One region of the Mesorhizobium sp. NPDC059025 genome, then DNA from elsewhere that is predicted to be linked to it. Evidence: riboswitches for the same ligand, from Rfam matches in the RefSeq annotation. Region 1 holds a riboswitch; the other holds the start of a gene.
The links. A riboswitch is a leader RNA that binds a small molecule or an ion and turns the genes downstream of it on or off. The one in region 1 is predicted to bind S-adenosylmethionine.
Positions count from the first base shown of each region.

Region 2: linked by a shared signal. The riboswitch ahead of metA (homoserine O-succinyltransferase) and the one ahead of ACFWYE_RS10760 (O-succinylhomoserine sulfhydrylase) in region 1 are both predicted to bind S-adenosylmethionine.

Region 1 is NZ_JBHYIM010000003.1:590,636-602,518, forward strand. It holds gene ACFWYE_RS10735 (MFS transporter) at 1-65, shown strand, start outside; gene ACFWYE_RS10740 (GNAT family N-acetyltransferase) at 186-677, shown strand; gene apaG (Co2+/Mg2+ efflux protein ApaG) at 713-1,105, opposite strand; gene ACFWYE_RS10750 (glycosyltransferase) at 1,297-2,448, shown strand; gene ACFWYE_RS10755 (MmcQ/YjbR family DNA-binding protein) at 2,512-2,835, shown strand; gene ACFWYE_RS10760 (O-succinylhomoserine sulfhydrylase) at 2,890-4,077, opposite strand; SAM riboswitch at 4,164-4,241, opposite strand; gene ACFWYE_RS10765 (2'-deoxycytidine 5'-triphosphate deaminase) at 4,333-5,427, shown strand; gene ACFWYE_RS10770 (ABC transporter substrate-binding protein) at 5,596-6,366, shown strand; gene ACFWYE_RS10775 (pentapeptide repeat-containing protein) at 6,550-6,837, shown strand; gene ACFWYE_RS10780 (MBL fold metallo-hydrolase) at 6,872-7,858, opposite strand; gene ACFWYE_RS10785 (transporter substrate-binding domain-containing protein) at 8,163-8,918, shown strand; gene ACFWYE_RS10790 (SDR family NAD(P)-dependent oxidoreductase) at 9,110-9,904, shown strand; gene ACFWYE_RS10795 (VOC family protein) at 9,962-10,603, shown strand; gene ACFWYE_RS10800 (GlxA family transcriptional regulator) at 10,692-11,639, shown strand; gene ACFWYE_RS10805 (hypothetical protein) at 11,848-11,883, shown strand, end outside.
Region 2 is NZ_JBHYIM010000007.1:212,216-224,098, reverse strand. It holds gene ACFWYE_RS18655 (class I SAM-dependent methyltransferase) at 129-911, shown strand; gene ACFWYE_RS18650 (ABC transporter ATP-binding protein/permease) at 911-2,785, shown strand; gene ACFWYE_RS18645 (MFS transporter) at 2,838-4,394, opposite strand; gene ACFWYE_RS18640 (LysR family transcriptional regulator) at 4,541-5,398, shown strand; gene metA (homoserine O-succinyltransferase) at 5,437-6,360, opposite strand; SAM riboswitch at 6,410-6,487, opposite strand; gene hisC (histidinol-phosphate transaminase) at 6,740-7,849, shown strand; gene ACFWYE_RS18625 (prephenate/arogenate dehydrogenase family protein) at 7,854-8,786, shown strand; gene ACFWYE_RS18620 (DUF2125 domain-containing protein) at 8,868-9,866, opposite strand; gene ACFWYE_RS18615 (gamma-glutamylcyclotransferase) at 10,062-10,616, shown strand; gene ACFWYE_RS18610 (aldo/keto reductase) at 10,769-11,719, shown strand; gene ACFWYE_RS18605 (response regulator) at 11,856-11,883, opposite strand, start outside.

The sequences.
Region 1 (11,883 bases):
CGGCAGCGGCAACGCTGCTGGTCGTCGTCAGTCTGGTGATCTGGAGGAGGACTGCGACGGTTTGAGTGTTATCTCTCCTGGAGCGTTTCCGGTTTTCGAGGAAGCGCTCTAGCTATCTGTTTCTACGCAATTCCGGACGGAGTGTGTCACACACCTTTCCTGGAGTTGCCTATTCAGGCGATCCAATGTTCGAAATTCGACCCGCTGAAACAGCAGACTATCCGCGGATCGTGCGGCTCTGGCACCAAGGATGGCATGATGCCCATGCGGCTCTTGTTCCAGCCGGAGTTCTGGCGTTTAGGACGATAGACCACTTCGCTATCTGGCTGCAGGAGGCGCGCGATGCCTTCTACGTTGCTGTCGACGCCGAACTGCTGGGGTTCGTTTCGACGAAGGGCTCCGAGATCGTCAAGCTCTATGTCGACAGAGATGCTCGCGGAGGCGGCGTAGCCCATCGCTTGCTCTTCTTCGCGGAACTCAATCTGGCGGAAAGCGGAGTACAGGAGGCTGAACTGTTCTGTACGGCAGGCAACAGCCGGGCCGAAAAATTCTATCAGCGCGAAGGATGGATCATCTCCCGATCGTTTGACGATCACCTCTGGATGCCGAAAGGCCAAGGCGGGCGCTTTGTCGTGCGGACGCATCGTTTTCAAAAGACGGTCACGCCGGCAACATAAGTTCGTCGCAGGCGGGGGGCCGCGCACATTTCCCCTCAGTTCACCACGCGCCTGGCGTCGGGCAGGTCGAGCGAGAAGGCCGGGATGGCGATGTCGAACTGCTCGCCGCGCGCATTGCGCATCGTGTAGTGCCCGACCATGATGCCGGATGGCGTCGAAAGCGGGCAGCCCGACGTGTATTGGTAGCTGTCGCCGGGGTTCAGTTCCGGTTTTTCGCCGACGACGCCAGGTCCGCGTACTTCCTCCACTTGTCCCATACCGTCGGTGATGTGCCAGTAGCGCGACAGAAGCTGCACGAACTCGTCCGAGCGGTTGTCGATCGTCACCCGGTAGCCCCATACGTAACGGCTCTCGTCGGGGTCCGAGCGGTCTTCGAGGTAGAAGGGTTCCACCTCGACCACGATGTTGCGGGTGACTGCACTGTACATGGGCAACCTGATGCGACTCGGTACCAAAAACTGCAACGAATTTCCGCCCGTGCACCGTCATGGTCAACCTTCTGTCATGTGCACGACATGAAACGGTGATGGTGTGCGCCGATCGCGTCCGGTCCCGTGATGATTCCTGGACGCAGCCTAACAAGGCTTTCAGGCCGCGTTTCCGGGGGTGACCTGACTTCATGGACCTGACAATCGCAGCCGCATCTTTCTCTGCCGCCCTGCTTCTCACCAATCTCGTTTCCATAGGACTGGCGTGGTCCCAGCTGGAACGACGACGCACTGCACCGGCACCTCGTAGCGATGCACCGCCGGTTTCGATCGTCATACCCGCGCGCGGTATCGAGCCCTTTACGCCCGAGACGCTTGAGCGCGCCTTCCGGCTCGACTGGCCGGACTACGAACTGATCTTCTGTGTGGCCCACACCGATGATCCGGTTGCGCTGGCGATCCGCACCACCATGGCGCGTTTCCCCGAGGTACCGGCGCGTCTCCTGTTCGGCGACGATCGTATCAGCGGCAATCCCAAGCTGAACAACTGCGTCAAAGGCTGGGAAGCGGCGCGGCACGACTGGGTGATCCTGGCCGACTCCAACGTCCTGATGCCGCGCGACTACATCCAGAACATGATGCAGGCCTGGCGCCCCGACAGCGGCCTCGTCTGCTCGACGCCGGTCGGTTCGCGTCCAGACGGTTTCTGGGCCGAGGTCGAATGTGCCTTCCTCAACACGCTGCAGGCGCGCTGGCAATATACCGGGGCTGCCGCCGGTCTCGGCTTCGCGCAGGGCAAGAGCATGTTGTGGTCGAAGCCGCTGCTCGATGCCAATGGCGGCATCCACGCGCTGGCCGCCGAGATCGCCGAGGACGCTGCAGCGACCAAGCTGGTCAACGGGCTCGGCCTTAAGGTCCACCTGGTGGCTTCGCCGTTCGAGCAGCCGCTCGGGCACCGCAAGGTGGAGGCCGTGTGGTCGCGCCAGGCCCGCTGGGCAAGACTGCGCCGCGTCACCTTCCCGTTGTTTTTCGCGCCGGAGCTGTTTGTCGGCGCGGCCATGCCGCTGCTGTTCGCGCTGATTGCCGCCGCCGGCTCAGGCGCAGACATGCTCTCGACCACCTTGCTGGTGCTGGCTGCCGTCTATCTGCCGGAATACGCGCTGGCGCTGGCCAAGGGCTGGCACGCCTCGCCGCGGCTGATCGCCGCCATGGTGGTGCGCGACATCATGGTCCCGGCCATCTGGCTGCGCGGCTGGCTCGGCGGCGCCATCGACTGGCGCGGCAACACCATGAACATCACCACCAAGTCCGATGAAGCCGAGGAGGTTCTGTCGGGCGCCTGATCTCTCCGGTATCGCTGCCGGCCGGTTTGCGGCATGATCGCCGGAGGCAGGGGGAGGTTGGCCGTGCTGTCCGAGGATCGCTATTGCCAGATCGCGCTGGGTTTCCCCGGAGCCGAGCAGAGCAGCCATTTCGATGTCACCGATTTCCGCGTGCGCGGCAGGATCTTCGCAACGCTGCGGCCAAAGGACGGCCGCGCCGTCATCAAGCTAGCGCCGGACGAGCAGCGGCTGCTGCTCGAAACATCGGCGAGCCAGTTCGAGCCGATCCCCGGCTCGTGGGGCCAGAAGGGCTGGACGCGGGTCCGGCTGGAAAAGGCGGACGAGGAAACCGTCCGCCATGCCATGGCGATGAGCTGGCGCTCGGTCGCGCCGAAATCGCTGCGTTAGCAGGGAAACGGAGCGGAATGCGGGGTTCCTTCCCATTGCATTCCGCTCGAGTCGTCACGCCTTGGCGAGCGCCTGTTCGATGTCTTCGAGCAGGTCATCGGTGTCTTCGAGGCCGAGCGACAGGCGCAACGTGCCTTCGCCGATGCCCAATTCGGCGCGTGCCTCGTCGGTCAGGTTCTTGTGCGTCGTCGTTGCCGGATGGGTGATCAGGCTCTTGGCGTCGCCCAGATTGTTGGAGATCAGCACCACGTCGAGCGCGTTCTCGAAGGCGAAGGCCGATTTCTTGCCGCCCTTGAGGTCGAAGCAGATCAGCGTTGAGCCGCCGGTCATCTGCTTCCTGATGATGTCGGCCTGCGGATGGTCGGCGCGGCCCGGATAGATCAGCCGCCCGACCTTCGGATGGTCGGCCAGGAAGTCGGCGATCCTGCTTGCTGCTTCCGTCTGCTGGCGCACGCGCAGCGGCAGCGTCTCCAGGCCCTTCAGCAGCACCCAGGCATTGAAGGGCGACAGGCTCGGCCCGGTATGGCGGAAATAGTCGTGCAGGTTCTCGTCGATCCACTTCTTGTCAGACAGCACAATGCCACCGAGGCAGCGGCCCTGGCCATCGATGTGCTTGGTGGCCGAATAGACGACGATGTGCGCGCCGAGCTCCAGCGGCTTCTGCATCAACGGCGTGGCGAAGACATTGTCCACCACCAGCCTGGCGCCGATCGAATTAGCCAGCCTGGCGACGGCAGCGATGTCGACCACTTCCAGCGTCGGGTTGGTTGGGCTTTCCAGGAAGAACAGCCTGGTGTTGGGTCGGACCGCGGCTTCCCAGTTCCCGATCTCGGTGCCGTCGACCAGCGTCGCCTCGATGCCGTATTTCGGTGCCAGCGTCTCGACCACCCAGCGACAGGAGCCGAACAGCGCGCGCGCGGCGACGATGTGGTCGCCTGCCTTGAGGCCGCACAGCACGGCTGCCGTCACCGCGGCCATGCCCGATGCGGTGGCGCGGGCATCTTCCGCGCCTTCCAGCGCGCACATGCGCTTTTCAAACATGTCGACGGTCGGGTTGGCATAACGCGAATAGATGAAACCGGGCTCCTCGCCCTTGAAGCGGGCCTCGGCGCGCTCGGCGCTGTCATAGTGATAACCTTGCGTCAGGAACATCGCTTCCGACATCTCGCCGAAGCCCGATCGCAGCGTGCCAGCGTGGACGAGCTGGGTTGCGGGTTTCCAATTGCGCTTTTTCTCGGTCATGGTTCCATTCCGACACAAACTGGCTGCCATATGACTGGCAGGCACAAAAAAACCGGCCGCGAAGTCGCAACCGGTCCATACGGCCTTTGTCGGGCCCTGCGGTCCTTTAGCGACTTGTTTAACGTGGCTGCAAGCCGACCGGCCAAATCACCACGGGATAAAGCACCCTTTAGACCCGGGGGCGGCTTGCGTCAATTGCCGGCTTCATTAAGAGCATGGAGGACTGGCTGACTTGAGCCACCTGTGGAGTTGTCATTGCGCAAGACAGGCATTCTTCCCGATCAGGACATCGCGGCGCTGTTCCAGGCAGGCAGCCTGAAGTCGCCGCGCCCGCTCGATGGCGACCAGATCCAGCCGGCCAGCCTCGACCTTCGCCTTGGCGAAAAGGCCTACCGTGTCCGCGCCAGTTTCCTGCCCGGCCCCCACAGCACGGTGGAAGCCAAGCTCGAGCGGCTGAAACTGCACGAAATCGACCTCGCCGACGGCGCGGTGCTGGAGACGGGCTGCGTCTACATCGTGCCGCTGCTGGAAAGCCTGGAATTGCCTGGCGACATTTCCGCCTCGACCAATCCGAAGAGCTCCACCGGCCGGCTCGACATCTTCACCCGCGTCATGACCGATCATGGCCAGGAATTCGACAAGATCGCCGCCGGCTATCGCGGCCAGCTTTATCTCGAGGTCAGCCCGCGCACCTTCCCGATCGTCGTCCGCACCGGCTCGCGCCTGTCGCAGATCCGTTTCCGCACCGGCAACGCGCTGTTGTCGGAAGACGAACTGCACGCGCTGCACCGCGCCGAGACGCTGGTGGCGATCGATCCGCCCAACATCTCCAACGGCGGTATCGCGCTGTCCATCGACTTGGCGGGCGACAAGGACGGTCTGGTCGGCTATCGCGGCAAGCATCACACCGGGCTGGTCGATGTTGACAAGCGCGCCGCCCAGGACATCGTCGACTTCTGGGAGCCGCTCTATCGCAGCGGCGCCGGCGAGCTGGTGCTCGATCCGGACGAGTTCTATATCCTGGTCAGCCAGGAAGCGGTGCACGTGCCGCCGCTCTACGCCGCCGAGATGACGCCGTTCGATCCGTTGGTCGGCGAATTCCGCGTGCACTACGCCGGCTTCTTCGATCCGGGCTTCGGCCATTCCGCCGCCGGTGGCACCGGCAGCCGCGCGGTGCTCGAAGTGCGCAGCCACGAGGTGCCGTTCATCCTCGACCATGGCCAGATCGTCGGCCGGCTGGTCTTCGAACACATGCTGAAGCGGCCGACCGCGCTCTACGGCACCGACCTCGGCTCCAACTACCAGGCGCAAGGCCTGAAGCTGTCGAAGCATTTTCGGGCGGCGAGATAGAGTAGGGGAATAGGGGAGTAGGGCAGAAAACGATTGCCTATTCCCCTAGTGCCTTACCGAGAGCCACCCGGCTAAAGCAGCAAGTCCACGTAGCATCCTGTGCTTGCCTGGCCCTCGGCGGCGTGCTTGGCTGTTCGCGGACAACAAGACCAACCCGAGGGGAAAATGATGAAAATGTCCAGATGGTTCGCAACGGTCGCGGCCGCCACGATGTTGGTGGCAGGCGCCAGTGCCGCTCTTGCCGCCGACAAGATCAAGATCGGCACGGAGGGTGCTTATCCTCCTTTCAACACTCTCACCGCCGACGGCAAGCTCGAAGGTTTCGACATCGACATCGCCAATGCTCTGTGCGCGCAGATGAAGGCCGAATGCGAGATCGTCACGCAGGATTGGGACGGCATGATCCCGGCGCTGCAGGCCAAGAAATTCGATGCCATCATCGCTTCGATGAGCATCACCGAAGAGCGCAAGCAGAAGGTGGCCTTCACCAACAAATATTACACCACGCCGCTGGCGCTGGTCGCGCTGAAGGACAGCGCGCTAGCTGGTACGGATGGCGAGGCGGTCAAGGGCAAGACCGTGGGTGCGCAGGCTTCAACCACGCAGGCGAACTATGCGCAGGACGTCTACGCCAAGGCCGGCGCTGACGTGAAACTCTATCCGACGCAGGAAGAGGCGGTGACCGACCTCGTCAACGGCCGCCTCGACGCCGTCCTTTCCGACAAGTTCGTGCTGGTCGACTGGATGAAGAACGGCTCGGCCAAGGACTGCTGCAAGATGATCGGCGACGTCAAGGGAACCGAGACCGAAGCTGGCATCGCGATCCGCAAGGAGGACAACGAATTGCGCGAGAAGTTCAATGCCGCCATCGACGCCATCGTTGCCGACGGCACCTACAAGAAGATCCAGTCGAAATATTTCGACTTCGACATCTATTGAGCCGGCGGTGATTTGCCGCACGGTTCTCGCTGCTGAAAGGAAAGGCCGGGACGTGTCCCGGCCTTCTTGTCTGGCGCCATTGAACCGATGGCGTCCATCCGTCTTTGTCGCTGCATGACAGACGATGCCAAATCGCATGACGTCCTGGCTCGCTCTGCCGCAGGAGAGCGGGACTTTCGAGATATGGATCTTGACGATCGCATCCACGACTTCCGCAACTGCAACCTGCGGGGCGCGATCTTTGCTGGAAGCTCTATTCTGGCCAGATTCAATGGCGCTGACCTGGAGGGCGCGGACTTCAGCAGTTGCAATGTGAAGACATGCGATTTTTCGGGGGCAAAACTTGCCGGCGCAGCTTTCTGCGGGGCGGCCATCGATTCGGCAGTCTTCGATGGCGCCGACCTGAGCGGCGCCAATTTTCGGGGCGCGACCGCCTATGGGCATATATTCGCCGACGGCGAATTGCCTTGACGGCATTCCGCTCCGAGAAGCCCCAGGTTGAGCTCTAGATAGCGCTGCTCCACTGCACCGGCACCAGTTCGAAGCCGTTGCCCGCTTTGGCGATGTGGCCGGTGGCGGGGAAGGGGGCGTGGTAGAAGGCGACCTGCATCTTCTCCGCTGCCGCCATGTCGAGCAGCTTGCGTCGGGTGGCCGTTGCCTGCGGCCCGTCCATGTCGAAGATCGCCGTCCAGTCGGGGTTGCGTACGAAGAGCGCGGGATGGTTGGTGGTGTCCGACAGGGCCATCAGCCTGCCTTCGCCAGAGGTGATGGCGAAGACGGTGTGGCCGGGCGTGTGGCCCGGAGCGGCGATTGCGGTCACGCCGGGCACCAGTTCCTTGTCGGCTTCGAACTGTTTCACATCCTTGGCGACGGGGCCGAAGACACGGCGCACGGTGGCGAAGGCGTTCCTGGCGGCTTCCGGAGCGGCGTTCATTTTGGCATCGTCCATCCAGAACGCCCATTCGGCAGCCGGCACCATCACCTCGGCGTTGGGGAAGACGGCGGTGCCGTCCTTGAGGCGGAAGCCGTTGATGTGGTCGCCGTGGAAATGGCTGATGATGACGGTCGAGACATCCTCCGGCGTGAAGCCGGCGGCCTTGAAATTGTTCATCCAGACCCCGGAGGTCGGCGCGCCGGAATCACCATTGCCGGTGTCGATCAGCACCAGCCTGTCGCCGATCTGCAGCGCCAGCGTGGTGTAGGAGATCGAAAGCGCGTCGCTTGGCAGATAAGCCGCCTCCAGCGCTTTCTGGACGTCGGCCAGTTCGGCGTTGCGGATGAACCCTTCCAGCGGGCGTTTGCCGAAACCGTCGTTGAGGGCGGTGACGGTGATGTCGCCGACCTTATAGCGATAGAAGCCGGGGTTGTGGCTCACGGCTGCGTCTTGTGCTCGGGCCGGAGCGATGCCGGTGGGCAGGTCGAGGATGGCAGCGGTGGCGAGAGCGCCGGCGCTTGCCATGACGGTGCGGCGGGAAAGGGCGAAACTGGCCATTGATGGGACTCCAAAGGTCAGCGGGCACGGCCTTGCCCGGCAGCGCTCATCGCCGACCGGTTCCGCGCCCCGGGGAATAACCCCGAAGGCAGGCTAGCAGCCGGACCGCTCGCTTCAACCCGATGCGGCCGGAGGCGGGTCACCTTTGCGTGAGTCGGTCGTTATCGCGGAAGAAGCGCACCGGTCTTACCTTTGGCAGATGGAGTACCAATCGAAGCCCGGTGCTGGCGCTTCCTCGCTTTGCCGGCACATGTTTGGCAGGATCTGGCCGTTCTGGCTCAATGGAGGGAAAACAAGAATGAAGATTTCGAAATGGCTCCTCTCGGCTGCGGCTGCGACACTGTTGATGGTCGCGCCGGCTGCTGCCGAGAAGCTGAAGATCGCCACGGAAGGTGCTGCACCGCCTTTCAGCACGGTGACGGCGGATGGCAAGCTGGCCGGCTTCGACGTCGATATCGCCAATGCGCTGTGCACCCAGATGAAGATCGAATGCGAGATCGTCGCGCAGGACTGGGACGGCATGATCCCGGCGCTGAAGGCCGGGAAGTTCGACGCCATCATCGCCTCGATGACCATCACCGAGGAGCGCAAGAAGCAGGTCGCCTTCACCAACAAATATTACGCGACGCCGCTGGCGCTGGCCGGCCTGAAGGACACCGCCGTGACGGGCACCGAGCCGACGGCGCTCGACGGCAAGACGCTGGGCGCCCAGGGCTCGACCATGCAGGCCACTTATGCGCAGGATGTCTACGCCAAGGCCGGCGCCGACGTGAAGCTCTACCCGACGCATGAGGATGCTGTCGCCGACCTCGTCAACGGCCGGCTCGACGCCATCATCACCGACAAGTTCGTGCTGGTCGACTGGGTCAAAAACGGCAGCGGCAAGGATTGCTGCAAGCTGATAGGCGACATCAAGGGCACGGAGGCCGAGATCGGCATCGCCATCCGCCAGGGCGAGGACGCGCTGCGCGGGCGTTTCAACGCCGCGATCGATGCCATCGTGGCCGACGGCACCTACAAGAAGGTGCAGGCAAAATATTTCGACTTCGACATCTATTGAGCGGCTGAAGCCGATCAAGAACCGATGGATCTACGGGCGCCGCAGGCGCCCGTTTTGTTGTCTGCGCCAAATCACGGTTTCATAAACCACCGAATGTCCTAAAAAGTGGCATCTTCGACATTCATGACGAAAGCCGGCCGTCCTATCTATAGCTGGCGCCCCGATCGACGGGAGCGCCAAAGGAGATTGAGATGACAAGCGAACACAAAGGTACGGCTCTCGTCACCGGCGCATCGTCAGGCATTGGCGCGATCTATGCCGATCGTCTGGCGAAACAGGGCTACGATCTGATCCTGGTGGCGCGCAACGCCGGGAAGCTGCGCAACCTTGCAAGCGCGATCAGCGACAAGACAGGCCGTTCGGTCGAGGTCTTTCCGGCCGATCTCGGCAAGAGCGCCGATCTGAAGCAGGTCGAAAAGGTGCTGCGCACCGATGCCAGCATCACCATGCTGGTCAACAATGCGGGCATTGGCGCCGTCGCGCCACTGCTTGCCAGCGACATCGACGCCATGCAGTCGATGATCGACGTCAACGTCACCGCGCCGATGCGGCTGGCCTACGCAGCAGCGCCGGGGTTTGTCGCACGCGGCAAAGGCACCATCATCAACATCGCCTCGATCGTCGCCATATCGCCGGAAACGCTGAATGGCGTCTATGGCGGCAGCAAAGCCTTTGTCCTGGCCTTCTCGCAGTCGCTCCACCATGAGCTTGCCGACAACGGCGTCCGCGTTCAGGCCGTGCTTCCGGGCGCGACAGCAACCGACTTCTGGGAACTTTCCGGCAGGCCCGTCGAGCATCTGCCCGCCGAAATCGTCATGTCGGCGGATGCCATGGTCGATGCCGCGCTGGCGGGACTGCGGCAGGGCGAACTGGTCACCATCCCTTCGCTGCCCGACATCGCCGATTGGCAGACCTTCGAGGCGGCACGCAATGCGCTCCGACCCAATCTCTCATTGGGTACGCCTGCCAAACGCTACGCTGCCTGACATCGATCCCTGGCATACTGCCCGCAATGCCGACAACCCACTTTGAAAGAAACGACAATGTCCCAAACTCTGCAGGAAAGTTCCGAAAACTCGTCTTCCGTCTTGAAGCTGGAGGTGGTCGTGCTGCCTGTCGCCGATGTCGATCGCGCCAAGGCGTTCTATGCCGGTCTCGGCTGGCGGCTCGATGCCGACTTCGTCAACGGCGATGCATTCCGCGTCGTGCAGTTCACGCCGCCCGGTTCGAACACCTCCATCCATTTCGGCAAGGGGCTTACACCGGCAGTGCCAGGCTCCGCGCAGGGGCTCTATCTGATCGTGGCCGACATCGAGGCGGCGCGCGCAAGCCTCAAGGCGCATGGCGCCGAGGTGAGCGAAGCGTTCCATCGCGCCGCAGTCGGTGGGCCGGCGCTTCCCGGACGCGATCCGGAGGGACGCAGCTACAATTCCTTCGCCACGTTCAGCGATCCAGACGGCAATGGCTGGATCCTCCAGGAGATCACCGCGCGGTTGCCGGGACGCGTCGAAGCGGACGTCACCACATATGGTTCGGTGGGCGACCTGGCGGCAGCGCTTCGTCGGGCGGCGGAAGCACATGGCGAGCACGAGAAGCGGAACGGCGGCCAGCACGATGTCAACTGGCCGGACTGGTATGCCGCTTACATGGTGGCGGAAAGGGCCGGCACGGACCTGCCGCTCTGAAACGAGGCGGCTTCGCGACCGTTGTAGAAGATGACCTGATTTTCTTATATTCCACCTATTGCGCCAAGGCTAAAAGGGGAATGTGCTGATGCTGCGGATCGGTTTCGTGCTGACACCCGGCTTCCAGATGATGAGCCTGGCCGCCGCTTCGGCGTTCGAGTTCGCCAATCTGGTCGCCGGCGAAAAGGTCTACGAGATGGAGATCCTGTCGGAGACAGGCGGCCTGCTGAGCAATTCAATTGGCATTCCGGTCGAAACGCGCAAGCTGTGCCTATCCGGGCATGACACGCTGATCTTCGGAACGGGGATCGTGATCGACCAGCCGGCCCCCGCCATCGTGGCGTTTGCCCGCGAGGCGTTCAAATCGACGCGTCGCATCGCCTCGATCTGCATGGGCACCGCCATTCTCGCGGAAGCCGGACTTCTCGACGGCAGGCGGGCGACCACGCATTGGCTCGTCGCGCAGAAGTTGCAAATGCGTTATCCGAAGATGCGGATGGAAGAGGATCGCATCTTCATCGTCGACGGATCCGTCTGGACGTCGGCCGGAATGAGTGCCGGCATCGACATGGCGCTCGGCATGATCGAGAAGGATCTCGGCGCGGATCTGGCGCGGGCGGTGGCGCAGCGGTTGGTGCTTTATCACCGTCGCGCCGGCGGCCAGTCGCAGCATTCCGAATTGCTGGCTCTCGATGCCAAGTCGGATCGTATCCAGAAGGCGCTGGCCTACGCCAGGGTGAACCTGCGCTCGGCGCTCTCGGTGGAGGAGCTCGCCGAGGCTGCGCATCTCAGCCCACGCCAGTTCAGCCGCGCCTTCCGCGCCGAGACGGGGCAGACGCCGGCCAAGGCGGTGGAGAACCTGCGGCTCGAGACGGCGCGCCTGATGATGGAGCAGAGCCGGCATCCGATCGACGTCGTTGCTGCCGAAACCGGTTTCGCCGATCGCGAACGCATGCGGCGCGCCTTCATCCGCGCCTTCGGACAGCCGCCCATGGCCATCCGGCGCAGCGCGCGCGAATCGTCGCTCGCGAACTGACGTCTGGTGGAATACCCAGAAACCTTCCGGGAGGGACAAGCGCATTTTCAGCTATTGGTACATCTCGATCCTGCCTCCACACGCGCGGAAAACACTTTCCGAAACAGGCAGGCTGCTAGGATTTCTCCAGGGGCAGCCCGAGCTCAGGCAGACGGGCGCCGTCAGTTTTGGCGGCGCGGATGGCCGGCCATGGGTCTGCATAACAATCGTGAACGCGACGGCGGCTGGCGACTGGGCCAGCGAC
Region 2 (11,883 bases), on a different contig from region 1:
CGCAAAACCGCCGCGCACTTTTGCGCGACATGCTTTAAAGATGCCGACGCGACCCTACTTGTCGGGAGATACGGTCATCAGCATCGCTGTTTGTTGACACCAGCCTTCCCGCAGATACGGTCCAGCCCATGCATTCGGATATTGTCGACCTGCGCTCCTTCTATGCCTCGCCGCTCGGACAATTGGCCGAGCGTTCGATCACCATGGCACTCTCGTCGATCTGGGCCTCCGTTCCCAATGAAAGGCTGGTCGGATTGGGCTATGCGTTGCCCTGGCTGGAGCGTTTCGGCACCGATGCGGAGCGGGCGCTTGCCTTCATGCCGGCCACGCAAGGTGCGGTAATCTGGCCACCTGCCGGCCCGTCGGCAACCGCCCTGGTCTTCGACGAGGAACTGCCGCTGGTCGATTCTTCCATCGACCGCATGCTGCTGATCCATTCCCTGGAGCATACGGAAAATCCACGCGAGACACTGAATGAGGTCTGGCGCGTGCTGGCGCCGGCCGGTCACGTCGTCATTGTCGTGCCGAACCGGCGCGGTGTGTGGGCGCGTTTCGAACACACACCGTTCGGCACCGGAAGGCCCTATTCGCGTGGGCAGATCGCGGAGTTGCTGCGCGAGGCGAACTTCACTCCGGCCGCCTGGTCGGACGGACTTTATTTCCCCCCTTCGCAACGCCGTTTCATGATGCGCTTCCAGTCGCTTTTTGAAAGCGCCGGACGGCGGATGTGGCCGATCTTCTCCGGCGTCATCGCGGTGTCGGCGCAGAAGCGGCTCTACCAGGGCGTGCCGGTGGTGCAACGCGCATCGCGCCGCGTCTTCGTGCCGGTGTTCTCCCCGCAAGGTGCGACACGGCTCGGTCGACAGGTCAACGAGGCCGATGGGTTGGGAGCTCGCGGAGCGCAACGGTGATGAGCGAGATATCCGGCACCACCGTCCAGGCTGAAATGAGCAGCCTTCGCGATCAGCTGGCCACGGTCCGGCAGGGGTTGAGCCTGTCGCCAGGGCGCCGTGCGCTGCTGATCTTCGGCGCTGGCATTCTCGCGATCATCCTCGCCACGGCCTACGGCCAGATCCTGCTCAATCGCTGGAACCAGCCGTTCTACGATTCGCTGCAACGGCGCGACTTGACCGCCTTTCTCGATCAGCTTGGCGTTTTCGCGATGATTGCCGGTGGGCTGCTCGTGCTCAACATCGGCCAGCAATGGCTCAATCAGCGCTTCCGCCTGAAGCTGCGTGAAGCGCTGACCATCGACCTGATCGAGGAATGGCTGAAACCGAACCGTGCGTTCCGCGTCGCCAATGCGGGAGCCATCGGTGTCAACCCTGATCAGCGCATGCAACAGGATGCCGGACACCTGTCCGATCTTTCGACCGATCTCGGAGTCGGTCTGGTGCAATCCTTCATCCTGCTGGTGTCGTTCGTCGGCGTGCTCTGGGCACTGTCCTCGGGGTTTGTCTTCAACATAGGCGGACATGCCATCGCCATTCCAGGCTACATGGTCTGGGCCGCGTTCCTCTATGCCGGGATCGCGTCCTGGCTGAGCTGGCTGGTCGGGCGACCGTTGATCGGGCTGAACAGCGACCGCTATGCACGCGAGGCGGACCTGCGTTTTTCAATGGTTCGCGTGAACGAGAACATCGATGCCATCGCGCTTTCGCACGGTGAAACAAGCGAGAAACGGCGGCTGGCGACGGATCTCGGCGCGCTGATCGCTTCGATCATGCGGATCTTCCGCGCTCAGATCAATCTCGGCTGGGTAACGGACACCTATGGCTGGATCACCGTGGTTGCGCCGATCCTGGTGGCGGCGCCGGTCTATTTCGCCGGCGACATCACGTTCGGTGGGCTGATGATGGCGGTTGGCGCCTTCAACCAGGTCCATTCCTCCCTGCGCTGGTTCGTCAACAACATCGGTGCCATTGCCGACTGGCGTGCCACGCTGATGCGGGTCGCCGACTTCCGCATGGCGCTGAAGGAGACCGATCAGTTGCATGGCAACGAGCAGCATATCGAGGTGTTCGAAACCGAGGACGGCACCATGGTGTTCGAGGACCTGATCGTCGGGGCGACCTCGGGCTGCTCGAGACTGGCGCAGAAGTCGGTGACGATCAAACCGGGCGAGCATGTGCTGATCACCGGCGACCCGAGTGCCGGCAAGACGCTGTTCTTCCGGGCAGTGGCCGGGCTGTGGCCCTGGGGAGCAGGGCGCATCGGCATGCCGGCAGGTGCCAATCTCGCCTTTGTCCCGCGCACGCCGTATTTTGCGCCCGGCACGCTGCGCGAGGTGCTGGTCGACGGCGTCACGACTATCGACGATGCGAGCACCAGGCGTGTTCTGGCCGAGGCCGGTCTCGATCACCTCGCGCCGTCGCTTGACCGCCACGCCCGCTGGGACAGGGAACTCAGCGAGGAAGAACAGCGGCTGGTTGCTTTTGCCAGGCTCGCCCTGCAGAAGCCGGACTGGGTGGTGATCGACGAAGCGATGGACACGTTCAGCGGCACGATCGCCAAGCGCATCTTCGCCATGCTGGGCAAGCATCTGCCCAAGGCAGGCATCGTCAACATCGGCCGTGGCCAGCACAACTACAACTTCTTCCCGCGCGCGCTCGAGATCATCAAATGCGCCGACCTGCCGGCGCTGCGACCGCCGCGGATAAGAGCGGGCGCGCTGGAGCCGCCACCGGTGATCCGCGTGCGCAAGCGCAACGGAAATGGCGTCAAGCGCAATGGCAATGGAGCCAGGCATGATCGCGATGACGAGAAGGTCGAGCACGTGAACTAGACGTAAACCGTCCCGTTGTCGGCGGGACGGTTTACGAGCGGATCTTGCACGCTCAGAGGATATGCGATTCCGCGCGTGCTTCGGATGCCGAAATCGGCCCGGCCTTGCTGGAACCGAAGATGGCGAAGGACAGCGCGGCCAGGACCCATACGCCGAGGCCGCCATAAAGCATCACCCAGCCGAAACCTTCGACCAGAGCCGAGTGGACCACATCCGCCGGCACCGCCAGACCCGGCTGGCTGCCATCGTGCAATGCACTGGTGTTGCCGGCGGCAATCCTTTCGGCAATCGCACGCAGGTCAACCCCTTCGGTCGCGTTCGGCAGGCCCTTCTTCAGGCCGTGCAGGATGCCTTCGACAAGGACAAACCCCATTACCGCAATGTTGATGGCGAGCGCGATCAGGCGGGCGCTGGTGTCGATGCCCGAGGCCATGCCGGCACGGCTCGCCGGCACCGAACCGGTCGTCATGTTGGTGGCCGGCGTCGTGGTGAGGCCGAGGCCGATGCCCGCGACGAGCGCACCGGGCAGCACCGTGAGGCCGCTTGCCGCCTCGGAAGCGGAACCCAGCCACATCAGGATGAAGCCGAGGCCGATGGTGAACAGGCCGAGCGGGATGACGATGCGCGCGTTGAAGCGCGCCAGCAGATACTGGGCGATCGGCGGCATCACCAGGAAAGGCACCGTATAGGCCAGTACCGCGAGACCTGTCCTGGTGCTGTCATAACCCAGCCCGACCGAAAAATAGATCGGCAGGTAAATCATGAACGGCCAGTAGCTGAAGTTCATGCCGACGCAACCGACGATCGCGCCGGAGAAGTCACGGATCCTGAAGACCGAGAAGTCGAACATCGGGTGAGTGTGGTAGCGTTCCACCAGCACGAATGCGATGAAGCCGACGATCGTGGCCGCGGCAATACCGAGCGAGGCCGGGCTCAGGAAGCCACCGAAGTCTGGGGCCTGGGTGATGTAGTAGGCGAGGCCGAAGACGGCAGCGCTGAGGGTGACAATGCCAAAGACATCGAGCTTCTTGGCCTGCGGATCGCGCGATTCAGTGACGCCGGCATAGGTGAGGACCAGGCAAAGAACCGCCAGCGGTGCGTGTACGAGGAAAACCCATTGCCAGGTGGACAAGGCGACGATTCCGCCGCCGATGATCGGTCCGAAACCGAGACCGATGCCTGCAATCACGCCCCAGATGGCGAAGGCCTTGCCGCGTTCCCTGCCATCCTGGAACTGATGCGAGAGAATGGCGATGGAGCAGATGAACATGGCGCCGCCGGCCATACCCTGCAGGAAGCGCGCGACGATCAGCAGCGAAGTGTTGGGCGCCAGCCCGCACATCAGCGAGGTCAGGCCGAAGGCCGCGACCGTAATGGCGAAGACAAATTTCCTGCCGAAGCGATCGGCGAAAGTTCCGGTCGCCATCAACACGGTGGTGCAGGCGATGGTGTAGGCGTTCATGATCCATTGCATGGCCTTGAAATCGGCCTGCAGCACACGCTCCAGCGTCGGCAGGATGACCGGTACGCTCGAAATCTCCAGGCCGAACATCAAGGCGGACAGGCACACGGCCGCCAGCACGAGACCGTTTGTATTGGGGGTAGCCATCAAAAACCTCCGGCGCCGGCGGAGGCGATGTCCACGCCCACGCCGCTCAATTGCGTTGTGAAATCCGAATTCCAGATAGTTGCAGCTTGAACATAAGAAAATGCGATGTAAATCTATTTCAGAGATAACAAATTGGTATGCTGACAATGTTGTCACTAGACGTCGAGGCCGTGCAGGCCTTTGTCATGGTTGCCGACCTTCAGAGTTTCACCCGAGCCGCCGATGCGTTGGGTACGACCCAGGCGGCGATCAGCGTGAAACTCAAGCGCCTCGAGGAGAAGGTTGGCCGCAAGCTGATCGAGCGCACGCCGCGTCACGTGCGGCTTTCAGCGGAAGGAGCGGTGTTCATCCAGCCTGCGCGTGATTTTCTCGTTGCGCATGACCGTGCCGTTGCCGGGCTCTTCTCCTGTGCCCGCCGTTTCGCGCTGGGCATCGCAGCCCACGTCGCCGCCCCGGAGGTGACGACCCTGCTGGCGCGGCTCAACGAACATGATCCCGCGCTGACCATCGAGGTACAGGTCGACAATTCGCGCAATCTGCTCGATGCGTTCGATCGCGGCGAGCTGGATGCTGCCATCGTGCGGCGCGAGGACGATCGTCGCGACGGCGAGGTCCTTGGGCCTGAGCATTTCGGCTGGTTCGCCGCTCCCAGTTTCCGTTGCCGGCCGGACGAGCCGATACGGCTTGCCGCCCTGTCTCCGGCATGTGGCGTGCGCGACATCGGCACCCATGCACTAGACGATGCCGGCATCGCCTGGACGGAGGTGTTCCTGGGCGGCGGCTCGTCGGTGGTGATGGCAGCTGTGTCGGCGGGACTCGCCATGGCCGTATTCTCCGAGCGGCTTGCACCGGTCGGTACTGTCGAAGTCACCCGCAGGTTCAATCTGCCGCCGTTGCCGTCCTCGGAAATCGTGCTGCATTCGACGCTGACCGATCAGCGTTCGCGCGATGCGCTGCGCACCATCGCCTGCGCCTTCCGCGAGCATCGCGCCGCAGCGGCATAGGCGGAAGCGCGCCTGTCAGGCGCGCTCCAGGCTACCGGTCAGCGCTTCCTGCCGATATTTTCCAGGTCGTAGGCGGTGGTCTGATAGACGCTGTTGATCCAGTTGCCGAACAGGAGATGGGCGTGCGAGCGCCAGCGGTTGAGCGGCGGGCGCCTGGGGTCGTCGTCCGGGTAATATTCGTGCGGCACCGCGATCGATACGCCGGCATTGACGTCGCGGTCGTATTCTTCCTTGAGCGACGTCGAGTCGTATTCGATGTGGTTGAACATGTAGAGCCGGTTGCCAGCCTGCTCGGCAAGCAGGCTTGGACCTGTCTCTTCCGAATCCATCAGCAATTCCAGGCCGGAACCCGCTGGAATGTCGGCGGTCCGCACCTCGGTCCAGCGCGAGACCGGAATCGCGAAATCATCCGAGAAGCCGGAGAGATAGGGAGAGGCGGGCGCGTTGTTGCGATGGCGGAAGACGCCGAACGCCTTCTCCTCCAGCGTGTGTTTCGGGACTTGATGGAAATGCCAGGCAGCGGCCATTGCCCCCCAGCAGATGAAGAACGACGAATGCACGTTGGTCTTCGTCCAGTCGAGGATGCGCTGCAGTTCGTTCCAGTAGGTCACATCCTCGAAAGGCAGCAACTCCACCGGCGCGCCGGTGATGATGAAGCCGTCGAACCTGCGATCCTTAACTTCCTCCCAGGTCTGGTAGAAGGTGATGAGATGTTCCTCGGAGGTGTTCTTGGCCTTATGGTTGCCGACGCGGACCAGGGTCAGTTCGACCTGCAGCGGCGTGGCGCCGATCAGCCGGGCAAACTGCGTCTCCGTCCTGATCTTGTTGGGCATCAGGTTGAGCAGGCCGATCTGGAGGGGACGGATGTCCTGGCGCAGGGCGGTCTGCTCGTCCATGATGGACACGCCCTCCTTGACCAGAACTTCACGAGCGGGGAGCTGATCGGGGATCTTGATCGGCACTTTGCGAACTCCAAAAAACAAAACCGGCATTGCTGTCGCAAAGCCGGTTTACGGATCGCAAACGGCCCTTTAGCGACTTATTTAACGTGGCTGCAAGCCGACCGGCCAAATCACCACGGATCGATGTCCTGCTAATACGCCGACCAAGCGATGGCGTCAATCGATGGTGAGGCGGGTCGCTCAAACGCTGGGCCAGGCGGTTCGGTTTTCCTCGACAAGCGGCGGTGCGGGCGGTATTTCCGCCACTGGAGCATTTTTGTAGCCAGGTGGAATCACGTGGCGTCACAAAAATACCTCGAAAACAAAAACTTAAAGCGTTTCCGCGAAAACGGAAACGCTCTGGCCTCCGGCCGGAGGCATCAATCACGGACCTTTCGACATGACCAAGGCAACCGACCTGCTTCGCCCGCAACCCCGCGCCGGTATCATGGATATCGAGGCGTATGTGCCGGGCAAGGGCGTCGCGCATGGTGTCGCCAAAGTCCATAAACTCTCGGCCAATGAAAATCCGCTCGGACCCTCTCCGAAAGCAGTCGAGGCCGCGCAGGAGGCTGCAGCCGGATTGGAACGTTATCCGGACGGCCAGGCGACCAGACTGCGCCAGGCAATCGCCGATGCGCACGGGCTCAACATTGCCAACATCCAGTGTTTCAACGGTTCCGATGAGGCGCTCGGCCTGCTGGCGCGCATCTATCTCGGCGCGGGCGACGAGGCGATCTACACCGAGCACGGCTTCCTGGCCTACCGGATCTTTATCCTCGCAGCTGGTGCAACGCCGGTGGTGGCAAAGGAGGCCGACGAGCGCGTCGACGTCGACGCCATCCTTGCTGCCGTGACGCCGCGCACCAGGATGGTATTCCTGGCCAATCCGAACAATCCGACCGGCACCTATATTCCCTTCGGAGAGGTGCGACGCCTGCATGCCGGTCTGCCGAAGAACGTGCTTCTGGTGCTGGATGCGGCTTATGCCGAGTTCGTGCGCCGCAATGACTACGAAGCGGGCGTCGAACTGGTCGCGGGCAACGAGAATGTCGTGATGACACGCACCTTTTCCAAGGTGCATGGGCTCGGCGGCGCGCGTATCGGCTGGTCCTATGCACCAGCGCATGTGGTCGATGCGCTCGAGCGTGTCCGCGATCCCTTCAACGTCAGTGCCACCGCCATTGCGGCAGGCGAAGCCGCGATACGCGACCGCGGCCATGTCGAGCGCTCGGTGCACCATGTCGAGACGTGGGTGGCGTGGCTGACTGAAGAACTGACCCGGCTCGGCCTGCGGGTGACACCGAGCGTCGGCAACTTCATCCTGATCCATTTCCCGGATGACAGCAGACATTCCGCGCCGGAAGCGGACGGGTATCTGAGTGAGCGAGGCTATATCCTGCGGCGCGTTGCCGGCTACGGTTTTCCCAACGCGCTGCGGATGACGGTCGGAACCGAAGAAGCCAATCGCGGCGTGGTCGCCACACTCACCGAATTCCTGAAAAGCTGAAAAAATGTCCGAACCCATGTTTGAAAAGATCGCCCTCATCGGCATCGGCCTGATCGGTTCTTCGCTGGCGCGCGTGGTGCGCCGGGAAGGACTTGCCCGCCACATTGCCGTCTCCACCCGCCGTCCGGAGACGTTGAAACGTGCGGAGGAGCTGAAGCTCGGCGACAGCTACACGACCGACGCGAAGGTGGCGGTGCGCGACGCCGATCTTGTCATCGTCTCGGTACCGGTGGGCGCTTCCGGTGCCGTTGCCGAGGAGATCGCATCGGCGCTGAAGAAGGGCGCCATCCTGACCGATGTCGGCTCCACCAAGCAGTCGGTGGTCGCACAGATGTCGCCTTTCGTGCCGGAGGGCGTGCATTTCATTCCCGGCCATCCGCTGGCTGGTACCGAGAATTCCGGTCCTGACGCCGGTTTTCCGGACCTGTTCGACAACCGCTGGTGCATCTTCACGCCGCTGCCGGATACCGATCCAAAAGCGCTGGAGACATTGTCGGAATTCTGGCGTCGCTGTGGTTCGAACATCGACACGATGACGCCCGAGCATCACGACATGACGCTGGCCATCGTTTCGCATCTGCCGCATATCATCGCCTACAACATCGTCGGTACGGCCGACGATCTGGCCAATGTGACGAAGTCCGAGGTCATCAAGTATTCGGCCTCGGGTTTCCGCGACTTCACACGCCTCGCCGCCTCGGACCCGACCATGTGGCGGGACGTGTGCCTGCACAACAAGGATGCCATCCTGGAGATGCTTGCGCGCTTCTCGGAGGATCTTTCCTCGCTGCAAAGAGCGATCCGCTGGGGCGACGGCGACAAGCTGTTCGACCTGTTCACGCGCACCCGCGCCATCCGCCGCTCGATCATCCAGGCCGGCCAGGATATCGATGTTCCCGACTTCGGGCGCCAGGTGGTGGAGCATCCGGGCAAATGAGTAGGGGAATAGGACAATAAGGCAGCAGGGGGATAAGTTACGCTATTGCGTGGCCACTCCCTGGTGGCAGTACCTACTGCCCTATTCCACCGGCTTGATCATCCCGAGCGGGATGAAGCCGAGCGAAGCGCGGCCCTTCACCACCTTCAGCGGCATCGTCGGTTCGTTGCCGAGCATGGAAAGGGCCGCGAAACCCTGCCGGATCTGGTTTGCCTGTTCCGGGATCGCCGTGGCGAGGATGGCCGCCACCGCTTTCGGGTTCTGCAGCTTGATGTTGAGGGTGGCGTCGATCAGACCGTCGGCGTCGACCGCGATAGGGCCTGCAAGGACGATGCGGGCTTCGCCGGAAGACAATTCGAGGTTCCTGATCTCGGCGGATTGACCGCGCAGGCTTTTTGGCGGTGCGCCGAGCAGGGGAATGCCATTCTTGACCGTGGCGTCACCCTTGCCGCTGAAGGGCGGGAGCACCCGGCCGCCAATGGTGTGGGCGTCGATTTCCAGGTCGGTGAAATCATGAGTCAGCACAAGATCCTGGCCGTTGGGGCTGGCCGCCGCGGTGAGCTGGCCGACACTGAACAGCTGGACGGGATCGGTCTCATCGGTCGGGTCGGTCTGGCCGTTGAAGCCCTCCGCCGTCACCGAAATGCGGCTGGGCAGGGGCCACCACAGATGTCCGCTGATGTCCAGCTGGTCCCAGTCGATCCACAGCGGCGGCATGTCGGGCACCGAGGTGCGCAACGGTCCGTCGAGATTGACATTCGGCGCCAGCGGCTGGGCGAGGCTTGCCGTGGCGATCATGCCGCCGGCGGCCGCTGCAACGTTCCTGGCATCATCCTGATAGGCGAGCCCGTCGCAGGTGACCACGAAACGCATGGGGTAGCCGCTGACGGTCAGATTGGTGCAGTCGGCGTTGATCCCCTTGGCGGCAAGGGCGGCAACAGTGTTCGTCGCGTCGCTTCTGACGCGTCCGGCCAGCCAGTACCAGCCCGCACTGTAGAGACCGAACAGGACGAGCAAGGCCAGGATCAGCCGGGGCAGCCAGCGCCGACGTTTTGGCTTGGTCTGGTCACTTGACGTCATGCTGTGGCCCTCGATAACGCAGAAAGAACCGGAATGACCATCCCGGTCGAAGTGATTTGGTGCGGACGACTATGCCTGCTTAAGGCGGGAATGCGATGAAAATGAAACGGCATTCCGCCCTGTCTCTTTGCTTGTCGCATGATCTTTGTCCAAAAGGTCTGCGACCTTTTAGGATCACGCTTTAGGCTTGGCGATATGGGCGATTTTTGGGTTTTTGGCTACGGTTCGCTGATCTGGCGGCCCGGTTTCGCGCATGTCGAAACGCAAAGGGCGCGCCTGCATGGCTATCGACGCTCGCTCTGCGTCTATTCCTTCGTGCATCGCGGCACCCGCGAAAGGCCTGGGCTGGTGCTCGGGCTCGACCGTGGCGGTTCCTGCATCGGGCTGGCCTTCCGGGTGCCCGGCGAATTGCGTGACGAGGTTATCGCCTATCTGCGCGAGCGTGAACTGGTCACCAATGTCTACCTCGAACGCTGGGTGAAGGTGGCCCTGGAGGACGGCCGCATGGCGGATGCGGTGACCTATGTCGCCGACCGTGGCCATGAGCAATATGCCGGCGCACTCGAGGAAGCGGAGGCCGCTGCCGTCGTGCGCGGCGCCGTCGGCCAGTCGGGTGTCAACGAAGACTATGTTCTCAATACCATCCAGCATCTCGAGGCGCTCGGCATCCGCGACCGCTGGCTGGAAGAGGTGGCGCGGCTGATCGTCCCGCCTGAAAACGCTTCTGGCCCATTGAACCCTGCGCGCTAATCCCTAGCTTCCTGCGGGGACCGGCGCCCCCGCCGGCATTAGAGCGGTTCCGTTCTTACGGAAACGCGGAAACGCTCTAAGTTTGTTTTCGCCGCATTCTTGTAACGCCAGGTGATTTCACCTGGCTACAAAATGCCCTAGGGAGACCCATCTTGGATAGACGTCTGCTCGGTCGTACCGACCTCGAAATCGCGCCGCTCGTGCTGGGCGGCAACGTGTTTGGCTGGACCGTCGACGAAAAGACGTCCTTCAATCTGCTGGACCGTTTCGTCGACGGCGGGCTCAACACCATTGATACTGCGAATGTTTATTCGCGCTGGGTGCCCGGCAACAAGGGCGGCGAGTCGGAGACCATCATCGGCAAGTGGATGAAGGCGCGGGGCAATCGCGAGAAGGTGGTCGTCATCACCAAGGTCGGCGCGGATATGGGGCAGGGCAAGAGGGACCTTTCCGCTGGCCACATCGAACGGGCGGTGGAAGATTCGTTGAGGCGTCTGCAGACCGACGTCATCGACCTCTATCTTTCGCACTGGCCGGATCCGAGTGTGCCTTACGAGGAGACGCTCGGCGCCTATCAGACCCTTCTCGCCAAGGGCAAGGTTCGCCATATCGGCTGCTCGAACCTCGACGCAGGCCAGTTGCGGGCGGCGCTGGATGTCGCCAAGCTGCGCAATCTGCCGCGCTACGAGGTGCTGCAGCCGGAATACAATCTCTATGATCGTGCGTCCTATGACGGTCCTCTGCGTGACCTTTGCATGGCGGAGGGACTCGGCGTGATCACCTATTTCAGCCTCGCCAAAGGGTTCCTGTCGGGCAAATATCGCAGCAAGGCCGATCTGGGCAAAAGCGCCGCGCGCGGCGAGGATGTGGAGGCTTATCTCAACAGGCGCGGCATGCGCATTCTGGCAGCGCTTGATGCTGTCGCCGGGCGACACGCGGCCAAGCCAGCAGAAGTCGCGCTCGCCTGGGTGATCGCACGGCCGGGCGTGACGGCGCCGATCGCCAGCGCGACCACGTCGGAACAGATGGCAAGCCTGGTACGCGCCGCCTCGCTTCGGCTCACGCACGCGGATATCGAAGAACTGGACAAGGCGAGCGCTTAGCTCGCCTTGAGATGGCTGGGGCAATTCCAGGAAAAGTGCGTAGCGGTTTTCCGTCCGGAATTGCGTGAAAACAAAAAGTTGGAGCGTTTCCGCGTTTCCGTAAAAAACGGAAACGCTCTAGTGGCAGCGGGCGCCGTCAGGCCGCCAGCGCACGGCCGACGCGG